2 regions of the Dactylosporangium sp. CA-152071 genome follow, and region 1 is predicted to be linked to the other one. Evidence: riboswitches for the same ligand, from Rfam matches in the RefSeq annotation. Region 1 holds a riboswitch; the other holds the start of a gene.
The links. Region 1 has a riboswitch for S-adenosylhomocysteine ahead of ahcY (adenosylhomocysteinase). Riboswitches for the same ligand answer to the same signal wherever they lie in the genome.

Region 1 (9,976 bases):
GTCGTAGCGCTCGAACCGCTCCTCGACCGGGCGCAGCGCCTCGAAGTCCTCGGCGAGCGCCGGGTAACCGGCCTTCGCCGCCGGTGGCATGATCGGATCGGAAACGAGCCGCGATCCGCGTCGCGGGAACCGCCGGAAAAGGTCGCGCACGCCGCCTCCGTCACCATCGACATCGTCGGCATTGAATCTACGAAAGCGCCGCAACCGTTGACAACGGTCACATCGTCCACATGCCCGACCCGAACCGGCGACCCGTGCCGCGCGCGGGGTTTTCGGGGTTCCGGCGTACCGTGGACTCGAGGGGGTGAGACAGATGATCGTCACCCAGGAAGAGATGCGGGTCGGCGTGCCGGCGATGCGTGCCTATGAGCACCTGGTGCACCTCAGCGAACATCCGCGGTTCATGTCCGGGGTCCTCGCCGTGAGCCAGGCCGGCGACGACGCCGCGCACCTGGCGCTCGACATCGGCGGGCGGCGGGTCGAGATCGACGCGGTCCTCGGCGACATCGAGCCGGGGCGGTACGTGCGGTGGGACAGCGCTCAGCTCGTCGAGGCGTACTGGCTGGAGCCGCTCGGCGACGACGCCACCAACGTGGTGGCGGTCGCGCAGCTGGACGAGCGACTGGTGCACCCGCACGGCGCGCAGCCGGACGCGGAACTGCACGCCCGGCTGCGCATGGATCTGAAGGGCTTCAAGCGGTACTGCGAGGAGGCCGAGCTGACCCCTCAGTAGCGGTAGTGCTCCGGCTTGTACGGGCCGGCCACGTCGACGCCGATGTACTCGGCCTGCTCCTTGGTCAGCTCGGTCAGCCGGACGCCGAGCGCCTCGAGGTGCAGCGCGGCGACCTTCTCGTCGAGGTGCTTCGGCAGGCGGTACACCTGGCGCTCGTACGCGTCCGGCTTCGTGAACAGCTCGATCTGCGCGATCGTCTGGTTGGTGAAGCTGTTGGACATGACGAAGCTCGGGTGACCGGTGGCGTTGCCCAGGTTGAGCAGCCGGCCCTCGGACAGCACGATGATCGCGTGCCCATCGGGGAACGTCCACTCGTGCACCTGCGGCTTGATCTCGTTCTTCACGATGCCCGGGACCTTCGCCAGCCCGGCCATGTCGATCTCGTTGTCGAAGTGCCCGACGTTGCCGACGATCGCGTTGTGCTTCATGGCGGCCAGGTCGGCGGCCATGATGATGTCCTTGTTGCCGGTGGTGGTGATGAACAGGTCCGCGGTCGCGACGACGTCCTCGAGGCGGACCACGGGCAGCCCGTGCATGGCGGCCTGCAGCGCGCAGATCGGGTCGATCTCGGTGACGACGACCCGGGCGCCCATGCCGCGCAGCGCCTCGGCGGCGCCCTTGCCGACGTCGCCGTAGCCGCAGACGACGGCGAGCTTCCCGGCCAGCATCACGTCCGTGGCGCGGTTGATGCCGTCCAGCAGCGAGTGGCGGATGCCGTACGTGTTGTCGAACTTCGACTTGGTGACCGAGTCGTTGACGTTGATCGCGGGGAACAGCAGCTCACCGCTCTCGGCGAGCTTGTAGAGCCGCTTGACGCCGTTGGTGGTCTCCTCGGTGACGCCGCGGATGCCGGCGGCCAGCTTCGTGAAGCGCCGGTTGTCCTTCGCGAGGCTGTCGGCGAGGGTACCGAGTACGAGCGCGAACTCCTCCGAATCGGCGGACGTCGGCTGCGGCACCCGGCCCGCGGCCTCGAACTCGACGCCCTTGTGCACCAGCAGCGTGGCGTCGCCGCCGTCGTCGACGATCATGTTCGGGCCGAGGCCGTCGCCGAAGTCGAACAGCTGGTCGGTGCACCACCAGTACTCGGCGAGCGTCTCGCCCTTCCACGCGAACACCGGCGTGCCGGTCGGTGCGTCGACCGTCCCGTGCGGGCCGACGACGACCGCGGCCGCCGCCTCGTCCTGGGTGGAGAAGATGTTGCAGGACACCCAGCGGACCTCGGCGCCGAGCGCGACGAGGGTCTCGATCAGCACCGCCGTCTGCACGGTCATGTGCAACGAGCCGGCGATCCGCGCGCCGCGCAACGGCTGCGCGTCGGCGAACTCGCGGCGCGTCGCCATCAGGCCCGGCATCTCGTGCTCGGCGAGGCGGATCTGGGTCCGGCCGGCGGCCGCGAGGGAGAGATCGGCAACGGCGAACTCGATCCCGTTGCGCGTCTGCAGATACTTGTGCATAGCCTAAGGTCACCTCCCGGTGACAGGAGGCGCCCTTGGGTCAAGGGTAGTCAACGGCCGAGCGTGGCGAACCCGTGCGGGTCCGTCGCAGCGCCTCTCGGCCGTGACCGCGGCGTCGCCTTGTGCTCAGCCGCGATTGGGTTCGACGGTACCGCCTCCGTCGTTTTCCCCGCAACCGAGTGTGCGGTAGACGTCACGGAGCAGGTCGGTCACCTCGAACCGGCCGACGGTGAGTCTCAGCTGGTCGAGCTGGTCGAGGATGGCGTCGGGTCTCGCTATCGCGCCGGGCAGGGGTTCGTTTCTTGTGGTGACCCTGGGGCCGGCGGTCCAGAAGCTCCTGGCCGCCTGGGGCTCCGGGTCTGTGGGCGCCACGTGCCTGGTCTCGGACACGCGGTGGCTGCGCAGCTCCTCGAGCAGCTCGTCGCGACCCTTGCCGCGCCAGGCCAGGATGGTGAACGGGTCGTTGTCGAACTCCTCCGCCAGCACGTAGCAGGCGGCGGTCAGGTGCCGGCACGGCTTCTGCCAGCCGGGGCAGTCGCAGTCCATGACCAGCTCGGCGAGGCTCTGCGGGAACAGGGACAGCCCATAGCTCTGCAGCAGCTGGTCCAGGTCCTCCGGCAGGTGCCCGGCGAGCAGCTTCGCCGCGTACCGCGCCTCCTTGGACAGTGCCCGCTCGATGCGGGCCCAGTCGGCGGCGGAGAACGCCTTCGCGGCGATGCGCGACCGGTACGTCTCACCGTCCTCGTCGAGGATCAGCGCCGTCACGATGCTGCTGGAGATGGTGAGCGACCGGACGTTGCCGGCGCGGGCGTAGCGGCGGCCGACGGAAAATGTCGTGCCCATGCGCAAGGATTCGAGCATGGCGATGAACTGGTGGGACCACCTCGTCTCACTCATCCGTCGCCTCCGGGCGCAGGGTCATCAGGTCCAGGAGGTCGTCGGTGGACAGGCCCGTGAGCCAGCCCTCGCCGCTGCCGACGGCGACCCCGGCGAGGGTCCGCTTCTCCGCCATGATGGTGTCGACCCGCTCCTCGACGGTGCCGACGCAGACGAAGGTGTGCACCTGCACGTCGCGGCGCTGCCCGATGCGGAAGGCGCGGTCCGTGGCCTGCTGCTCGGTCGCCGGGTTCCACCACCTGTCGACGTGCACGACGTGGTTGGCGGCGGTCAGGTTGAGCCCGGTCCCGCCCGCCTTCAGCGACAGCAGCAGCACCCCCGGCCCCGTCCCGGTCTGGAACCGCTCGACCATCGCGTCCCGGGCGCCCTTCGCGGTGCCCCCGTGCAGGAACTCGACACCGGTCCCGAGCCGCCCCGCCAGGTAGGGCGCCAGCAGGTGGCCGAACTTGGCGAACTGTGTGAAGACCAGCGCCCGGTCCCCGGCGTCGAGGGCCGTGGCGAGGATCTCCTCGAGGCGCGCCAGCTTCCCCGACCGTCCCGCCAGCGGCGTGCCGTCGCCCATCAGGTGCGCCGGGTGGTTGCACACCTGCTTGAGCTTCGTCATCGCCGACAGCACCAGGCCCTTGCGCCGCTCACCGGACCGCCCCTCGCGCAGCTTCACGAAGAGCTCGTTGACGACCGCCTTGTAGAGCGTCGCCTGTTCGAGGGTCAGGTTGCACCACTGGCGGCGTTCGAGCTTGTCCGGCAGGTCCGCGATGACCGCCCGGTCGGTCTTCACCCGGCGCAGCAGGAAGGGGCGCGTGACCCGGCGCAGGCGGGCGGCCGCGTCGGCGTCGGCGTAGCGCTCGACCGGCACCGAGTAGCGGGCCCGGAAGATGGCCGCCGGCCCGAGGATGCCCGGGTTCAGGAAGTCCGCGATCGACCACAGCTCCGTCAGCCGGTTCTCCACCGGGGTGCCGGTCAGCGCGACCCGGTGCCGCGCCGGGATCCGCCGCACCGCCCGCGCCGCGGCGCTGGTGCTGTTCTTCACGTGCTGCGCCTCGTCGAGCACGATCCGGTCCCAGTCCCGCGCCGCCAGCCGGTCCACGTCCCGGGTCGCGACCTGGTAGGTGGTGAGGACCAGGTCGGCGTCGAGCTCGTCCGCCGCCCGTTCCGTGCCGTGGTGGACGGCGACCCGCAGGCCCGGCGTGAAACGCCCGATCTCGCGCCGCCAGTTGCCGAGCACCGACAGCGGGCACACGATCAGCGTCGGCGGCCGGGCGCCGCGCTCGCGCAGCAGCGCCTCCAGCGCCAGGACCTGCACGGTCTTGCCGAGGCCCATGTCGTCGGCGAGCAGCGCCCCGACGCCGAGCCCGTCGAGGAAGGCCAGCCACGACAGGCCCTTGCGCTGGTAGGGCCGCAGCGTCGTGGCGAGGGACGCGGGCGGCTCCAGCAGCTCCAGGCGCTCCACGGCCCGGCCCGTCAGCAGGTCCGCGAGCCATCCCGTGCCGTCGACGCCCGTGACCGGCAGGGGCAGGTCGCCCTCGGGGATGAGCCTGACGAGCCGCATCGCCTCACCGGCCGACATGTGCCCCTGCCCGCCCCGGGCGAGGAAGGCGAGGCCGGCGCGGAGCTTCTCCCGGTCGAGGTGCACCCAGCGGCCGCGCAGCCGCACCAGCGGCACCTTCGCCCGCGCGAGCGCCCGCAGGTCCGCCTCGCTGAGGAACTCGTCACCGATCGCGAGCCCCCACCGGTAGCGCACGATCGCGGCCCGGTTCGCCGTCGTGTCCCGCAGCACCGGGGCCGCGGGCTGCGCCGAGTGCGTCGTCAGTGTCAGCCCCAGATCCTGCCGCCGCTGCCACTGCGCGGGCAGCAGCACCCCGAAGCCCGCGTCGTGCAGGATCCCCGCGTGCCGCAGGAAGCCGTAGGCGCCGATCGTGTCCAGCCGCAGCTGCTCGGGGCGCGCCTGGTGCAGCGCCTCGTCGAGCTCGGGCCAGAGCCGGCTCGCCCTGCCGAGGTCCGCCAGCAGCACGTCCTGCGGATAGTCGACCCACCGGAAGAGCGGCGACGCCCCGCTGCGCCAGACGTCCTTGGCCGGCACGAGCAGCCCGGGCTCCGCGACCGGCTGCAACATGAACTCCACCAGCCACCCCGACACGTCCCGCCCGTCGTCGACCCGCACCCCCGCCTCACCGGCCGCCGCCCCGACGGCGTCGTCCTCCTCGTCCTCGTCGAACTCCTCGACAAACGTCAACCGGAAGCACAACCGCACCGCCGCCGGCCGCCCACTCTCCGCCCACCGCCGGATCTCGTCCCGCACCCGCCGCACGTCCGTGCTCTCCCGCACGGCCCGCCCCACCAAACCACCCACGCCACCCACACCGTCGCCGCTCAGCCCGCCGCTGCTGCTCGGCTCGCTGCTGCTCGGCACGCCCCTGTTTGCGGTGCTGCCGTTGCTCAGCCCACCGCCGTTGCTCGGCTCGTCGTCGCCGCTGCCGTTCGGTGTGCTGTCGACGTTCAGTGCGTCGCTGTCGCTCACCGTGTCGCTGTAGCCCGGTGCGCTGCCGCTGTTCGGTGCGCTGTCGTTGCTCGGCGGGCGGCTGTGGCTTGACGTGTTGCCGCTCTCGGTGCTCGGCGGGCTGGAGGCGTTCAGTGCGCCGATGGTGGTTGGCGGGTGGCTGTTGCTCGGTGCGTCGCCGCTGTTCGGTTCGCTGCTGGTGCTTGGCGTGGTGCCGCCACTTGGTGTGCCGTTGTTGTTCGGCGGGCGACTGCCGTTCGGGGGCAGGTGTTCGTGGAGGGTGGGGTCGGCGTTCGGTGTGCGGTTGCTCAGCGTGCCGCCGGTCGGTGCGGGGCTGCTGTGCGGGGTTGGGCGTTCGCGGAGGGTGGGGTCGGGGGAGGTGAGGGCGGCTAGCCAGGCGCGGACGGTGCTGTCCTGGCGGACCGCGGCGTCGGTGACGATGGGGCGGTTGGTGAGGGCGGCGCGGACGAGGGCGTCGACCTGGTGGTCGAGCGCGGCGCGGGCGGCCTCGTCGGGGGTCCAGTCGGCGGCGGCGAAGGCGGCGCCCGGCAGGGAGCGGCACAGGGACTCGAACGTGATGGCGTCGTCGGCCCACAGGACGGGGCGCCAGCGGGCCTCGATCGGGTGGTCGAGGAGGTCGGGGAGGACGCGGCCCCGGTGCACCAGGTCGGCGGCGAACGTGACGAGGTCCGTCAGCGCGCCGATCGACGGGGCCGCCACGATGGCGGAGTCGGGGGCGTCGTCGGCGGTGAGGGCGGCTTCGAGGTCGGTGCCGGGTGGGGCGTACACGATCGGGACGGTCCACAGCATCGTGCCGGTGGTGTCCGGGTCGCGGTCGGTGGCGGCCGGTGGGGTGAGGGTGGGGGAGGGCAGCGGGCGGGCGCCGGTGGTCGGCAGGACCAGGTCGGCGGTGGCGACGTCGCCGGGGAGCGGGGGCAGGACCGCGAACGGGTGGGGGACCGCCCGCCTGGGGCGGCGGCGCAGGCCTGAGGCCGGGCCTGGGGTGGTCTCGGCCCAGTAGGCGAGCCGGCCGCCGGCCGTGATGACCCCGTGCACGACGTTCACTCCGAGACCCTACTCCGGACGCCCGCCGCGGCTCGACCGGCGCGGCGTCAGTGCGTGTCCGGCTTCGTGTGGAGGATCTCGCGGACCTGTTCGGCGGCGCGGAGGATGCTCTCGCTGATGAAGTCGCTGAAGCGGGCGATGTTCTCGAGGCGGACGGCGGCGGGGCTGCCCTGGCCGAGGACGGCGACGCCCTGGCGGGCGGTGGCGGCCACCTGGCCGATGCCGTGGGCGCTGGCGATCGTCGACTGGTACCAGACGTCGTCGTCGACGAAGTAGCGCTCGCGGCGGCGGTCGTCGCGTTCGCGGCGGATGAGGCCCTGCTGCTCGAGGAACGCGATGGCCTTGGACACCGACGCCGGGCTGATCTGCAGGTGCTGGACGAGCTGCGCGGCGGTGAGGCTGCCGGCGTCGGCGATGAAGAGGCAGGTCAGCACCCGGGCCACCATCTTCGGCAGGCCCTGCTGCATCAGCAGGGTGGTGAAGGTCTCCTCGTATTCGCGGACCGCGCCGTCGTCGCGTCCGTTGCCCTGGGCGAGGGCCCGCGGTCCGGCGGATGGTGCCTGCCGGCGGCGGCGGCGGTGGGCGCGGCGTTCGGTGGCGCGGTGGGCGAGGTCGGCGCGGTACGCGGTGGGGCCGCCGTTGCGCATCACCTCACGCGTGATGGTCGACGTGGGGCGGTCGAGGCGCCGGGCGATCTCCGCGTAGGCGAGGCTGTCGGCGAGCCCGCCGGCGATCTGCTGCCGCTCCTGCTGTGTGAGCCTGCCTCCCGGCACCGCCGTCTCCCTTCGTGCGATACGTCCAGCGTAGCGTTCGCCGACAGTCCAATGCAACGCAACGAGTGCAACGCATTGCGTTAGCCGTACACCCAATGCAACGAATTCAGTGCGTTGAACTGCGAAAATGTGGGACGGACGCAACGAAGACGTTGCTCGAAGTGCGAACGCAAAGTAGCGTTTCTGGTGTTGGAAAGAACAACGACACGAGGAGAACGCCATGCAGCAGTTCGACAGCCCCGCCGCCGTCACCGCCGTCCTGGAGGTCCCCGCCGGCCGGATCCAGGTCATCGCGGCCGACCGGGCCGACACCACCGTCGAGGTGCTTCCCGCCGACGCGGGCAAGCGGCGCGACGTGCAGTCGGCCGAGCAGACCCAGGTGGAGTTCGGCGACGGTGTCCTGCGGGTCAAGGCCCCCGCCGGCAGCTCGGCCGGGTCGGTCGAGGTGACGGTGCGGGTCCCCGCCGGCTCGCGGGTCGAGGTGAAGGCCGCCGCCACCGAGTTCCGGGGTGTCGGCCGGCTCGGCGACGTCGCCGCCGAAGGCCTGTACCGCGCGGTGAAGCTCGACGAGGCGGCGAGCGCGCGCCTGTCCGCCCACGACGGCGACGTCACGGTCGGGCGGCTCACCGGGCCGGCCGAGATCAGCACCATGCGGGGCGACATCAACGTCGCCGAGGCCGTGCGCGGCGCGGTCGTCCTGCGCACCCAGATGGGCGACGTGACCGTCCGCGCCGCCGCCGGCGTCGACGCCTCCCTGGACGCCGGCACGGGCCACGGCCGGGTGCACAACGCGCTCAAGAACGCCGGCACCCCCGAGCTGACCATCCACGCCACCACCGCCCACGGCGACATCGACGCCCGCAGCCTCTGAACGACGAAAACGACGAAAGACGCCCGCAGCCCCTGAACCCCGCACACACCCGAGGGAGACGCCATGAACGGCACGATGAACAGCGCGACCTGGACCGGCATGATCCCGGTCGACGACACCGCCCTCGCCGCCACCGAAGAAGGACTTCCGGGCCGTCGCCGACGCGGCGCGGGACGTCGCGGGGCTCTAGGGTGGCGGCGTGGCAGGACGCATCGAGCTGAGTCGGTTCAACCGGCTGTGGGCGGCCGCCGCCGCGGGCAACCTCGGCGACGGCGTGTACCGGGTCGCGATCCTGCTGCTCGCCGCGGCTGACCAGCGACCCGGTGGCGTTCTCCGCGCTGACGGCCCTCGGGTTCGTGCCGTGGCTGCTGCTCGGGCTGCCCGCGGGCGTCCTCGTCGACCGGTATGACCGGCGGCGGCTGGCGCTGCTCGTCGGGATCGTGCGCACCGCGGTCCTGGCGGCACTGCTCGCGGCCGTCGCCACCGACACGATGTCGTTGTGGCTGCTGTACGGCGTGGTCGTCGTCCTCGGCGCGGGCGAGACGGTGTACGACACGTCGGTCCTGTCGATGGTGCCGGCCGTCGTCGAGCGGGACCGCCTCGAGGCCGCCAACGGCCGGCTGCAGGGCGCGGACATGCTCGTCCAGAGCTTCGTCGCCCCGCCCATCGCGAGCGCAGTGTTCGCGGTCACCGCGAGCGGAGCGTTCGGCGTCAACGTCGCCTGCTACGCGATCGCCGCGGCGCTCATGCTCGCGCTGCCCGGCACGTACCGCGCCGCCCAGGGCGACGGGACCGCGCCGATGGGGCGGGCGATCGGCGAGGCGCTGCGGTTCGTGCGCGGCCACCCCGTCCACCGCGCGATGCTCTCCGTGGTGATCGGGCTCGGGTTCGCCAACGCGATGGCCACCGCCCTCGTCGCGCTGTGGACCCGGGAGACCCTCGACGTGCCCGAGGCCGCGTTCGGCGCGTTCCTGCTGACCGCCTCCGTCGGCGGGCTCGTCGGCAGCCAGACCGCCGCCCGGGTCGCGGGACGCACCGGCCGCGGGCGGGCGATGGTCCTCGCGGCGACCGTCACCGGCCTCGGGATGCTCCTCGCGGCCGCGACCCGGAACATGTACGTGGCGGCGTTCGCGTGGGCGCTGACCGGGTGGGCGATCCTGGTGTGGAACGTCGTCTACGGGTCGCTGCGGCAGCGCCTGACCCCGGACGCGCTGCTCGGCCGCACGATCGGCGTCTACCGGGTCGTAGCCTGGGGCGTCATGCCGCTGGGCGCGCTCGCCGGTGGCCTGCTCGCGGACGCCGGCGACCTGCGGACCCCGATCCTCGTCGCGGCCCTGTTGACCCTCGCCGCCGGCGGGTACGCCGCGTCGGCCCTCACCAACGCCCGCATCGATGCGGCGGTCGCCGAGGCCGATGTCGCGAGCGCCCGGCCGTGAGTGGTAGAACCTGCGGATGGGGTACTCCGTGCGGCCCACGGGCAGGCTGCACCTGCCGGCCGCGGACGACGTCGCCGCCGCCACCGCGATCAGGGCCGCGCTGGCCGTGCGGGACGGCTGGTTCAGCGAGGAGATCTGTCCGGACGCGGGCACGGTCGCCGACCTCGCCTGGGTGGGTGCGGCGCAGGTCGTGCGGGACGGTGATTGGATCGAGTTCGCGCGGGACGAGCAGGGCGACGCGAAGTGGTCG
Region 2 (9,976 bases), on a different contig from region 1:
CTCGAGTGTGCCCGCAACAGTCAGGCTGACTGGCGGTCCTTCGACGCGGAGGAGTACCGCAACCAGCACTACAAGTTCGTCCGCGACGACGACCGGCAGATCATGGGCATCACCCGTGATTTCTTCTCGCGTGCCGGAGTCAGCGGCGGCCGGGCGCTGGATCTCGGCACCGGCACCAACCTGTATCCGGCGCTCTCGATGATGCCGTTCAGCCGGTCGCTCACCCTGCGGGAGTACTCCCCGGCCAACCTCGCGTGGCTCGCCGAGCACCAGCGCGCCGGCCTCGACCGCGGCTGGGACGCCTTCTGGGACGTGTTCCTGGAGTCCCCGGCGTACCGGCGGACCGACCCGCGCGCGAAGTTCGCCGCCGCGAAGATTCAGCCCGGCAGCGTCTTCACCCTGCCGCGCCACCGCTTCGACCTCGGCACGATGTTCTTCGTCGCCTGCTCGATCTCCTCCGACCCGGCCGAGTTCGAGCTCGCGATCCAGCGCTTCGTCGGCGCGCTGCGCCCCGACGCCCCGTTCGTCGCCGCGTTCATGAGGCGCTCCTCCGGCTACGAGGTCGCCGGCCGCCGCTTCCCCGCCGTCCCCGTCGACGAGTCCGACGTCCACGGCTGCCTCTCCCCGCTGACCACCTCCCTGCGCGTCATCCCCGTCGAGTCGGACATGTCCCACGCCGACGGGATGATCGTCGCGACCGGCCGCACCAGGTCCTCCAGGCGTCGCGACTAGGCACCGGCGGTCATCGCCCGGCGCGGCCGCCGGCGGTGACGGGTGTGCCTGCCGGATCGGCGGCCGGGCGGGTGGGGCCGGCGCGGAGGGCGACCAGGAGCGCGGCGGCAAGGTAGGTGCCCGTGGCGATGAGCATCGCGTTGGGGAAGGCGCCGACGGCGCCCAGGACCGCGACGCCCAGGGCGCTGCCCACCTGCCGCATCGTGTTGAGCAGGCCGCTGGCGACGCCCGCGTGACCGTCGGGGGCGGCCTGCAGGGTCAGGGACGTGGCGGCGGTCATGGCGGTGTCGATGCCGAAGCCGACGACGAAGAGCGCGGCGAGCACCGCCGGCAGCGGGCCGGCGGCGCACGCGCCCAGGGCGGCGAACCCGGCGGCGCCGGTGAGGAGGCCGACCAGCATCGTCGCGCGGGGGCCGTAGCGGTGGCCGGCCCAGCCGCCGAACGGGGAGCCGACCACGGCGCCGGCGGCCTGCACCGCGAGGGCGACGCCCGTGAGCAGGGGCGACAGGTGGCGGTGCTCCTGCAGGTACAGCGTCACCAGGAAGAACTGGCCGTAGAAGGCGAAGTTCAGGGCGAACCCCGTGACCACGGTGGCGCGCAGGGCGCGGTGGCGCAGCAGGTCGGGCCGCAGCATCGGGGCGGGGCGCCGGCGGCCCCCGGTTGCGGGAGCCTCGGCGAGGGCCTTGCTCGCGCGGTACTGGAGCAGCACGAACAGGCCGAGGACCAGCGCGCCGGCGACGATCAGCGGCGGGTGGGCGGCGATGCAGCCGGCGACCAGCAGCGCGAGGCCGCAGGTCGACGTGACCACGCCGCGGACGTCGACCCGCGCACCGGCGTGGCGCGGCGGGTCGACCAGGCCACGGCCGATGCAGAGCACGAGCACGGCGAAGGGCACGTTGAGCAGGAACAGCGCGGGCCAGCCGGCGACGGCGAGCAGCGCGCCGCCGAGCAGGGGACCGGCCGCGGCCGCGACGCCGGCGAGGCCGCCCCACAGGCCGATGACGCGGGCCTGCCGGGCCGGCTCGGGGTACGTGGACCGGATGAGCGCGAGCGAGCTGGGCATGAGCACGGCCGCGCCGACACCCTGGACCACCCGGCCGGCGATCAGCCAGGCGCCGCCGGTGGTGCAGGCACACATGACGGAGCCGAGCGCGAAGATCGTCATGCCGCCGTGGTAGGAGCGGCGCGCCCCGAACCGGTCGGCGAACGACCCGCCGGCGAGGACGAGCGCGGCGAAGACGACCGTGTAGGCGTCGACGACCCACTGCAGGGTCGCGGTGCCGCCGCCGATGGAGGGCAGCGCGACGGTCACGATCGTGCTGTCGAGCATGACCAGGAAGAACCCGAGGCAGACCGCGAGCGCCCGCATCAGGCGGTCAGCGCGTCGGCGCAGGCGGAGACGAGGCAGCTGAGGCTGTCCACGACCGGCGCGACGCGGGACAGGTCGTCGCGCAGGACGGTCAGGTCGGTGCAGCCGAGCAGCACCCCGTCGGCGCCGGCGACGTTGCCGGCGGCGAGCGCCTCGTGCACGGCCGCGGCGTCGAACGCCCCGCCGACGCACCGCGTGACGAGCGACACGACGTGCGACTGGTCGGCGGGGCGCAGGATCTCGATGCCGCGCAGCCGGGCCGCCGCGTAGGCCTCGTGGTCGACGCTGGTGCCGGTGGCGAGCAGCACGAGCCGGCGCAGCCCGCGGGCGGCGGCCGCGTCGATGGTCTCGCTGACCATGTCGACGAGCTTCAGGTGCCGCCCGGCGAGCAGCGGGCGCAGCTGGCGGTGGAACGTGTTGCAGGGCATCGCGACGAGGTCGCAGCCGGCCCGCTCGAGCGTGTCGAGGGCCGTGGTGAGCAGCGCGTCGATCTCCGTGGTCTCCGCCGCGGTGAGCGTGCCGTCAAGGACCGCCCCGACCAGCCGCGCCGGCAGCGGCTGGCTGTGGATGAGCAGGTCCGGCCAGGCCCCGGTGCGGGCCTGGACCTCGGCGACGAGCAATCGGTAGAACTCGATCGTGGCGACCGGACCGACGCCACCGATGACACCCAGCACCCACCCCACCCCCGTGGCGGCAACCATACCCGTCGGTCGATGTCCGGTGGGGGCACGGCTGCCGCCGCGGTGGTTCAGCGCAGGGTGATCTCGGGGTACAGCGGGAACCCGGCGAGCAGCTCGGACGCCTGGCCGGACACCTTGGCCGCGACCGACTCGTCGAGGGTGTACTTCGCCTTCGAGTCCGCCGCCGGCCGGGTGCTGCTCAGCACGGTGGCGATGAGCTCGGCGATCGTGTCCATCTCGGCGACGCCGAGGCCGCGCGTGGTGAGCGCCGGGGTGCCGATGCGCACGCCGGAGGTGTACCAGGCGCCGTTGGGGTCCTGCGGGATCGCGTTGCGGTTGGTGACGATGCCGGCGTCCAGCAGTGCCGCCTCCGCCTGGCGGCCGGTGAGGCCGGTCGGCGCGCCACTCCCCTCAGCATCATCGCGCTGTGCGACGTCGATGAGCACCAGGTGGTTCTCGGTGCCGCCGGTGACGAGGCGGACGCCGCGGCGCTGCAGGCCCTCGGCGAGCGCGGCGGCGTTGTCGACGACGCGCTGCGCGTAGTCGCGGAACGACTGGGTGCGGGCCTCGGCGAGCGCGACGGCCTTGGCGGCCATGACGTGCGGCAGCGGGCCGCCGAGCACCATCGGGCAGCCGCGGTCGACCTGGTCGGCGAGCTCCGCCTGGCAGAGGACCATGCCGCCGCGCGGGCCGCGCAGCGTCTTGTGGGTCGTGGTGGTGACGATGTGGGCGTGCGGCACCGGGTCGAAGTCGCCGGTGAACACCTTGCCGGCGACGAGCCCGGCGAAGTGCGCCATGTCGACCATGAGGGTGGCGCCGACCTCGTCCGCGATCTCGCGGAGCTTCGCGAAGTTCACCTTCCGGGGGTACGCCGAATAGCCACCGACGATGATCATCGGCCGGAACTCGCGGGCGGTCTCCCGCAGCGCGTCGTAGTCCAGCAGGCCCGTCTCCGGGTTGGTGCCGTAGCTGCGCTGGTGGAACATCTTGCCGGAGATGTTGGGCCGGAAGCCGTGGGTCAGGTGCCCGCCGGCGTCCAGGGACATGCCGAGCATCCGCTGGTCGCCGAAGTCGTGCCGCAGCTGCGCCCAGTCACTCTCGGTGAGGTCGTTGACCTGGCGGACGGACTTCTCGCGCAGGAACGGCGCCTCGACCTTCTGCGCCAGGACCGCCCAGAAGGCGACGAGATTCGCGTCGATCCCAGAATGTGGTTGGACATAGGCGTGTGACGCGCCGAACAGTTCCCGGGCGTGCTCCGCGGCGATCGACTCGACGGTGTCGACCTGCTGGCATCCGGCGTAGAAGCGGCGGCCGACAGTGCCTTCGGCGTACTTGTCGCTGAGCCAGTTGCCCATCGCGAGGAGCGTCGCGGGTGAGGCGTAGTTCTCACTGGCGATGAGCTTGAGCGACTCGCGCTGGGCGGTCAGCTCGCCGGCGATGGCGTCCGCGATCCGCGGCTCGACGGCCCGCACCACGTCAAGGGCGGCGTTGACCGCGATCGATTCCGAACTTTGCGCGCTCATGACGGGACTCCTGATCAGGTCGGGATCGTCAGCCACATCGGGACGGTCGATGCGGCCAGGTCCAAGCTCAATCCAAGCTCGACTGCGTGACGGCGAACCACGGTAACAGGCTAGAATCTGGGATCGGGGCGAGAGGCGCTGCAACGGATCATCGACGATCCGCCACGCTCGACCTGGAATCACTGTCTGCAAGGGCGCCTTCCGTCTGACCCACGGAAGGTGGATCCCATGGCGATCGCAGATCTGCGCAAGCTCCTCGACGAGCGGGTGGTCGTGCTCGACGGCGCATGGGGCACCATGCTGCAGGCCGCCGGCCTCACTCCCGCCGACTACCGTGCGGACCTGATCGCCCCGGACCACCCGAAGGACGTCACGGGCGACCCGGACCTGCTGATCCTGACCCGCCCCGACGTGATCCTCGACGTCCACCGGCAATACCTGGCCGCCGGCGCCGACATCACCACCACCAACACCTTCACCGCCACCAGCATCGCCCAGGCCGACTACGGCCTGGAGTCGCTGGTCCGCGAGATGAACGTGCAGGGCGCCCGGCTGGCGCGCCAGGCGGCGGACGAGTTCTCCACGCCGGACCGGCCGCGGTTCGTCGCCGGGTCGGTCGGCCCGCTGAACGTCACGCTGTCGCTGTCGCCGAAGGTCGAGGACCCGTCCTACCGGGCAGTGACGTTCGACACGGTCCGCGCCACGTACGCGGAGCAGATCAGCGCGCTCGCCGAGGGCGGCGTGGACCTGCTGCTCATCGAGACCATCTTCGACACGCTCAACGTGAAGGCGGCCGTCGCCGCGGCCCGCGACGTCGCGCCGCACCTGCCGCTGTGGATCTCGGTCACGATCGTCGACCTGAGCGGCCGGACGCTGTCCGGGCAGACCGTCGAGGCGTTCTGGCGCTCCGTCGAGCACGCCGACCCGCTCATCGTCGGCGTCAACTGCTCGCTCGGCGCGACGGAGATGCGCCCGCACGTCGCCGACCTGGCCCGCTTCGCCGGCACGTATGTCGCGGCGCACCCCAACGCGGGCCTGCCCAACGCGTTCGGCGGTTATGATCAGACCCCCGCCGAGACCGGGAGCCTGCTCGCCGGCTTCGTGTCCGACAAGCTGGTCAACGTCGTCGGCGGCTGCTGCGGTACGTCACCCGCCCACATCGGAAAGATCGCCGAGGCGGTCCGGGGGATGGCGCCGCGGCACGTCCCGAAGCTCGCCCCGGCGACCCGGTTCAGCGGCCTGGAGCCGTTCGAGATCGGTCCCGACACCGGCTTCGTCATGATCGGCGAGCGGACCAACGTCACCGGTTCGAAGCGCTTCCGCCGGCTCATCGAGTCCGACGACCACCAGGGCGCGGTCGACGTCGCCCTTGAGCAGGTCCGCGGCGGCGCCAACCTCCTCGACGTCAACATGGACGCCGACCTGCTCGACAGCGAGCAGGCGATGACCACGTTCCTGAACCTCATCGCCACCGAGCCCGAGGTCGCCCGCATCCCGATCATGATCGACAGCTCGCGCTGGAGCGTGCTCGAGGCCGGCCTGAAGTGCGTGCAGGGCAAGGGCGTCGTCAACTCGATCAGCCTCAAGGAGGGCGAGGAGCCGTTCCTGGAGCAGGCGCGGATCATCCGCTCCTACGGCGCCGGCGTGGTCGTCATGGCGTTCGACGAGCTCGGCCAGGCCGACACCACCGAGCGCAAGGTCGAGATCTGCGGCCGGGCGTACGACCTGCTGGTGAACAAGGCCGGCTTCGCGCCCGAGGACATCATCTTCGACCCGAACGTGCTCGCCGTCGCCACCGGCATCGCCGAGCACAACGGCTACGCGAAGGCCTTCATCGACGCCCTGCCGCTGATCAAGCAGCGCTGCCCCGGCGTCCGTACCAGCGGCGGCATCTCGAACCTGTCGTTCTCCTTCCGCGGCAACGACGTCGTGCGCGAGGCGATGCACTCCGCGTTTCTGCTGCACGCCGTCCGGGCCGGCCTCGACATGGGCATCGTCAACGCCGGCCAGCTCGCCGTCTACGCCGACATCCCCGCCGACCTGCTCGAGCTCGTCGAGGACGTCCTGTTCGACCGGCGCGAGGACGCCACCGACCGGCTCGTCACGTTCGCCGGCACGGTCAGCGGCCCCGGCACCTCCCGGGTCGTCGACCTGTCGTGGCGCGAGGCCCCGGTCAACGAGCGGCTGTCGCACGCGCTCGTGCACGGCATCGTCGACTTCATCGAGGAGGACACCGAGGAGGCGCGCCTCGCCGCCAACCGTCCCCTGGAGGTCATCGAGGGCCCGCTGATGGACGGCATGAAGGTCGTCGGCGACCTCTTCGGCAGCGGCAAGATGTTCCTGCCGCAGGTGGTGAAGAGCGCCCGCGTGATGAAGCGCTCCGTCGCCTACCTCGAGCCGTTCATGGAGGCCGAGAAGGAGGCCGCCCGCGCCGCGGCGCTCGCCGCGGGCGCCACCGAGAGTGCCGCCGAGGGTGCCGCTGCCCGTCCTCAGAGCCGCAGCGGCCAGGGCAAGGTCGTCATGGCGACCGTCAAGGGCGACGTCCACGACATCGGCAAGAACATCGTCGGCGTCGTCCTCGGCTGCAACAACTACGAGGTCATCGACCTCGGCGTCATGGTCCCGGCGGCGAAGATCCTGGACACCGCGGTCGCCGAGGGCGCCGACGCGATCGGCCTGTCCGGCCTCATCACGCCGTCGCTGGACGAGATGGTCGCCGTCGCCGCCGAGATGCAGCGCCGCGGCCTGAAGCTGCCCCTGCTCATCGGCGGCGCCACCACGTCGCGCCAGCACACGGCGGTGCGGGTCGCTCCGGCGTACGACGGCAACACCGTCCACGTGCAGGACGCCTCGCGGGTGGTCGGGGTCGTCGCCGGCCTGCTGGACGCGGACCGGGTCGAGCAGCTCACCGCCGACAACCGCGAGGAGCAGGAGCGCCTGCGCCGCCAGCACGCCGAGCGCCGCCACACCGCGCTGCTCACCCTCGCGCAGGCCCGGGCCAACGCCTCGGACGTGTCGTTCGACGCCATCCCCACGCCGGACTTCACGGGTGTACGGGTCGTCGAGCCGCCCCTGCAGGTCCTCCGCGAGATGATCGACTGGCAGTTCTTCTTCCTCGCGTGGGAGCTGAAGGGCAAGTACCCCGCGATCCTCGACCAGCCCGTCGCCGCCGAGCTCTTCGCCGAGGGCAACACCCTGCTCGACGAGATCATCGCCAACGGCACCCTCTCCGCCCGTGGCGCCTACGGCTTCTGGCCCGCCGCTTCCGTGGGCGACGACATCGTCCTGGACAACGGCGTGAAGTTCCCGATGCTGCGCCAGCAGACGGAGAAGCCCGACGGCCGCGAGAACCGCTGCCTCGCCGACTACATCGCCCCTGCTTCCTCCGGCTCCTCCGGCGACGCGTTCCCCGACCACCTGGGCGGCTTCGCCGTCGCCATCCACGGCGCCGAGGAGCTCGCCGCCCGGTACGAGGCCGACAACGACGACTACCGCGCCATCCTGGTGAAGGCCCTGGCCGACCGCCTCGCCGAGGCCTTCGCCGAGTGGATCCACCTGGAGGCCCGCCGCGCCTGGTTCGAGCCCGACGCCCAGCCCGCCCTGGAGGACCTGCACGCCGAGCGCTTCCGCGGCATCCGCCCCGCCCTCGGCTACCCCGCCAGCCCCGACCACTCCCTCAAGCAGGCCCTGTTCGACCTCCTCGAGGCCGGCAAGCTGGGCCTGGCCCTCACCGAGTCCTTCGCCATGACCCCGGCCGCCGCGGTCAGCGGCCTGATCTTCGCCCACCCCGACTCCCGCTACTTCACCGTGGGCCGGGTCAACCGCGACCAGATCGAGGACTACGCCACCCGCCGCGGCCTCCCCGTCGAGGAAGTCGAGCGCTGGCTCCGCCCCAACCTCGCCTACGACCCCTCCTGACCCACCCGGTGCAGGGCCGCCTTCCCCGGCGGCCCTGCCACCACCTGAGCCGGCCTGCCGGCTGGACCGTGACGTCCACATCGGGGAGCGGACACCCTGGCGTGGCCGCCGGGCGCGGCGCCTCAGTGTGCGACGACCTCGGCGTTCAAGCGCTGGACGAGTGCCCTGGCCTCCTCCTCGCGCCCTGACGGCACCAGGAGGTCCGCCAGCTGGTGCTCCTGCATGACGCCGTCGCCGCTGCTGACGGTCGTCGTGAACACCACCCGCATCGGCCGGCCTGCCACCAGCGTGACCTCGGTCAACGGGCCGGTCGGGGCGAAGGCCGTGCAGCCAGCAATTCGCCGGCCGAGCACGACCGCACCGCTCGCCGGTCCAGGCGGATTACGTGAGCCCGGACAGCCACGCGATCAGCATGACCCCCAGGGTGCCGAGCACGAACCAGACGAGCGCCGTCCACAACGCCGAGCCAAGGCTCGGAGGTCGTCGCGCATGTCTGGCCATCGCGCCATCATCCCCCATCGGCCACGCGACAGACGGCCCCTGCTCAACGGGGAGCCGGGGCGAAGCGCTGAACAGCTACAGCAGACCGCTGCTCGCGATCGTGTTCGCCCGCTGTCGTCTGACGCGCAGTTCGATGACCCCGATCACGGCCAGACAACTGATCCACGCAACGCAAACAGAGCCGAGGTGGAGGAGCCAGGTCGGCTGCGGCTCCAGGGGCCAGGCCAGATCAACGACGCCCCAGACAACGCCGGCGGCGGCGACCAGCCCAGCCAACCGGACCAGCCTGACCCGGAACCGCATCACCGGGCCGGGGGTCTCACTGACGGTCCAGAACGCACCGACCCACGCCCCCGCGGCGGCTGCGTTCGCGGCCGGAGGCCACACCGCATCGAGGAGCAGCGACACGGAGGCGGCGGCAACGACAACCCATGTCATTCGCATCACGGCCGATTTCCATGCGAACTGCTGAGCCATCCCCATGCCGACACGATAATTCGCCGTCCACCGTGCCCACCTTCCGCCAAGCGGGCGGTGGGTCACCGGGAGTTCGGGTGCTGCATGTCCGGCGGACGTGTGGGGGTGACCGGTTCCTCGACGGGCGGGTGCAGCGTCCGGGCATGAAGATCCGGGGTCTGGTCATGCTCGCCGTCGTGGCCGGTGCGGTTGCCTGGCCGGGGGGAGCGCGGGCCGAGGTGGGTGCGCCGGTCTTCGGGGCCGGGTCGAACTGGGCCCAGCCGGCGGTCAGGACGTGGATCCTGCAGGCGGCGCCGCGCGCCGGTTACGCCGACGTGGGCAGCACCACCGGGCGGCAGCAGTTCGCCGCCGGGGCCGTCGACTTCGCGGTGTCGGAGACGCCGTACGGGTTCGACGGGGTGGACCAGCCGCCGGCGCGGCCGTTCGCGTACGTGCCGGTGGCGGGCGGCGGGCTCGCGTTCGTGTACAACCTGACCGTCGACGGCCGGCGGGTCACGGACCTGCGGCTGTCCAGCGGGACGATCACCGGGATCTTCACCGGTGACATCACGCGGTGGGACGACCCGCGGGTCACGGCCGAGAACCCCGCGATCAGGCTGCCGGCGCGGGCGATCAGGCCCGTGGTGCGCGAGGACAGGGCGGGCACCACGGCCGCGTTCACGGGGTGGATGAGCGAGCGGCACCCGGACCGGTGGGACGCCTACTGCCAGGCGCACGGGCGGCCGTCGCCCTGCGGGGCCACGTTGACGTTCCCGGTCGGCGGGCAGGTGGCCCGG

Region 2: linked by a shared signal. The riboswitch ahead of metH (methionine synthase) and the one ahead of ahcY (adenosylhomocysteinase) in region 1 are both predicted to bind S-adenosylhomocysteine.

The regions. Positions count from the first base shown of each region.
Region 1 covers NZ_JBNJMZ010000002.1:357,899-367,874, forward strand. Annotated here, with positions in the region: gene ACQEVZ_RS41750 (DUF4231 domain-containing protein) at 1-90, opposite strand, end outside; gene ACQEVZ_RS41755 (hypothetical protein) at 314-733, shown strand; gene ahcY (adenosylhomocysteinase) at 727-2,187, opposite strand; S-adenosyl-L-homocysteine riboswitch at 2,208-2,292, opposite strand; gene ACQEVZ_RS41765 (hypothetical protein) at 2,314-3,084, opposite strand; gene ACQEVZ_RS41770 (SNF2-related protein) at 3,077-6,646, opposite strand; gene ACQEVZ_RS41775 (helix-turn-helix domain-containing protein) at 6,694-7,419, opposite strand; gene ACQEVZ_RS41780 (DUF4097 family beta strand repeat-containing protein) at 7,640-8,290, shown strand; gene ACQEVZ_RS41785 (MFS transporter) at 8,614-9,726, shown strand; gene ACQEVZ_RS41790 (hypothetical protein) at 9,743-9,976, shown strand, end outside.
Region 2 covers NZ_JBNJMZ010000001.1:8,282,996-8,292,971, forward strand. Annotated here, with positions in the region: gene ACQEVZ_RS37400 (SCO2525 family SAM-dependent methyltransferase) at 1-732, shown strand, start outside; gene ACQEVZ_RS37405 (MFS transporter) at 743-2,101, opposite strand; gene ACQEVZ_RS37410 (aspartate/glutamate racemase family protein) at 2,101-2,775, opposite strand; gene ACQEVZ_RS37415 (glycine hydroxymethyltransferase) at 2,850-4,304, opposite strand; S-adenosyl-L-homocysteine riboswitch at 4,429-4,511, shown strand; gene metH (methionine synthase) at 4,533-8,222, shown strand; gene ACQEVZ_RS37425 (hypothetical protein) at 8,345-8,575, opposite strand; gene ACQEVZ_RS37430 (hypothetical protein) at 8,799-9,206, opposite strand; gene ACQEVZ_RS37435 (substrate-binding domain-containing protein) at 9,344-9,976, shown strand, end outside.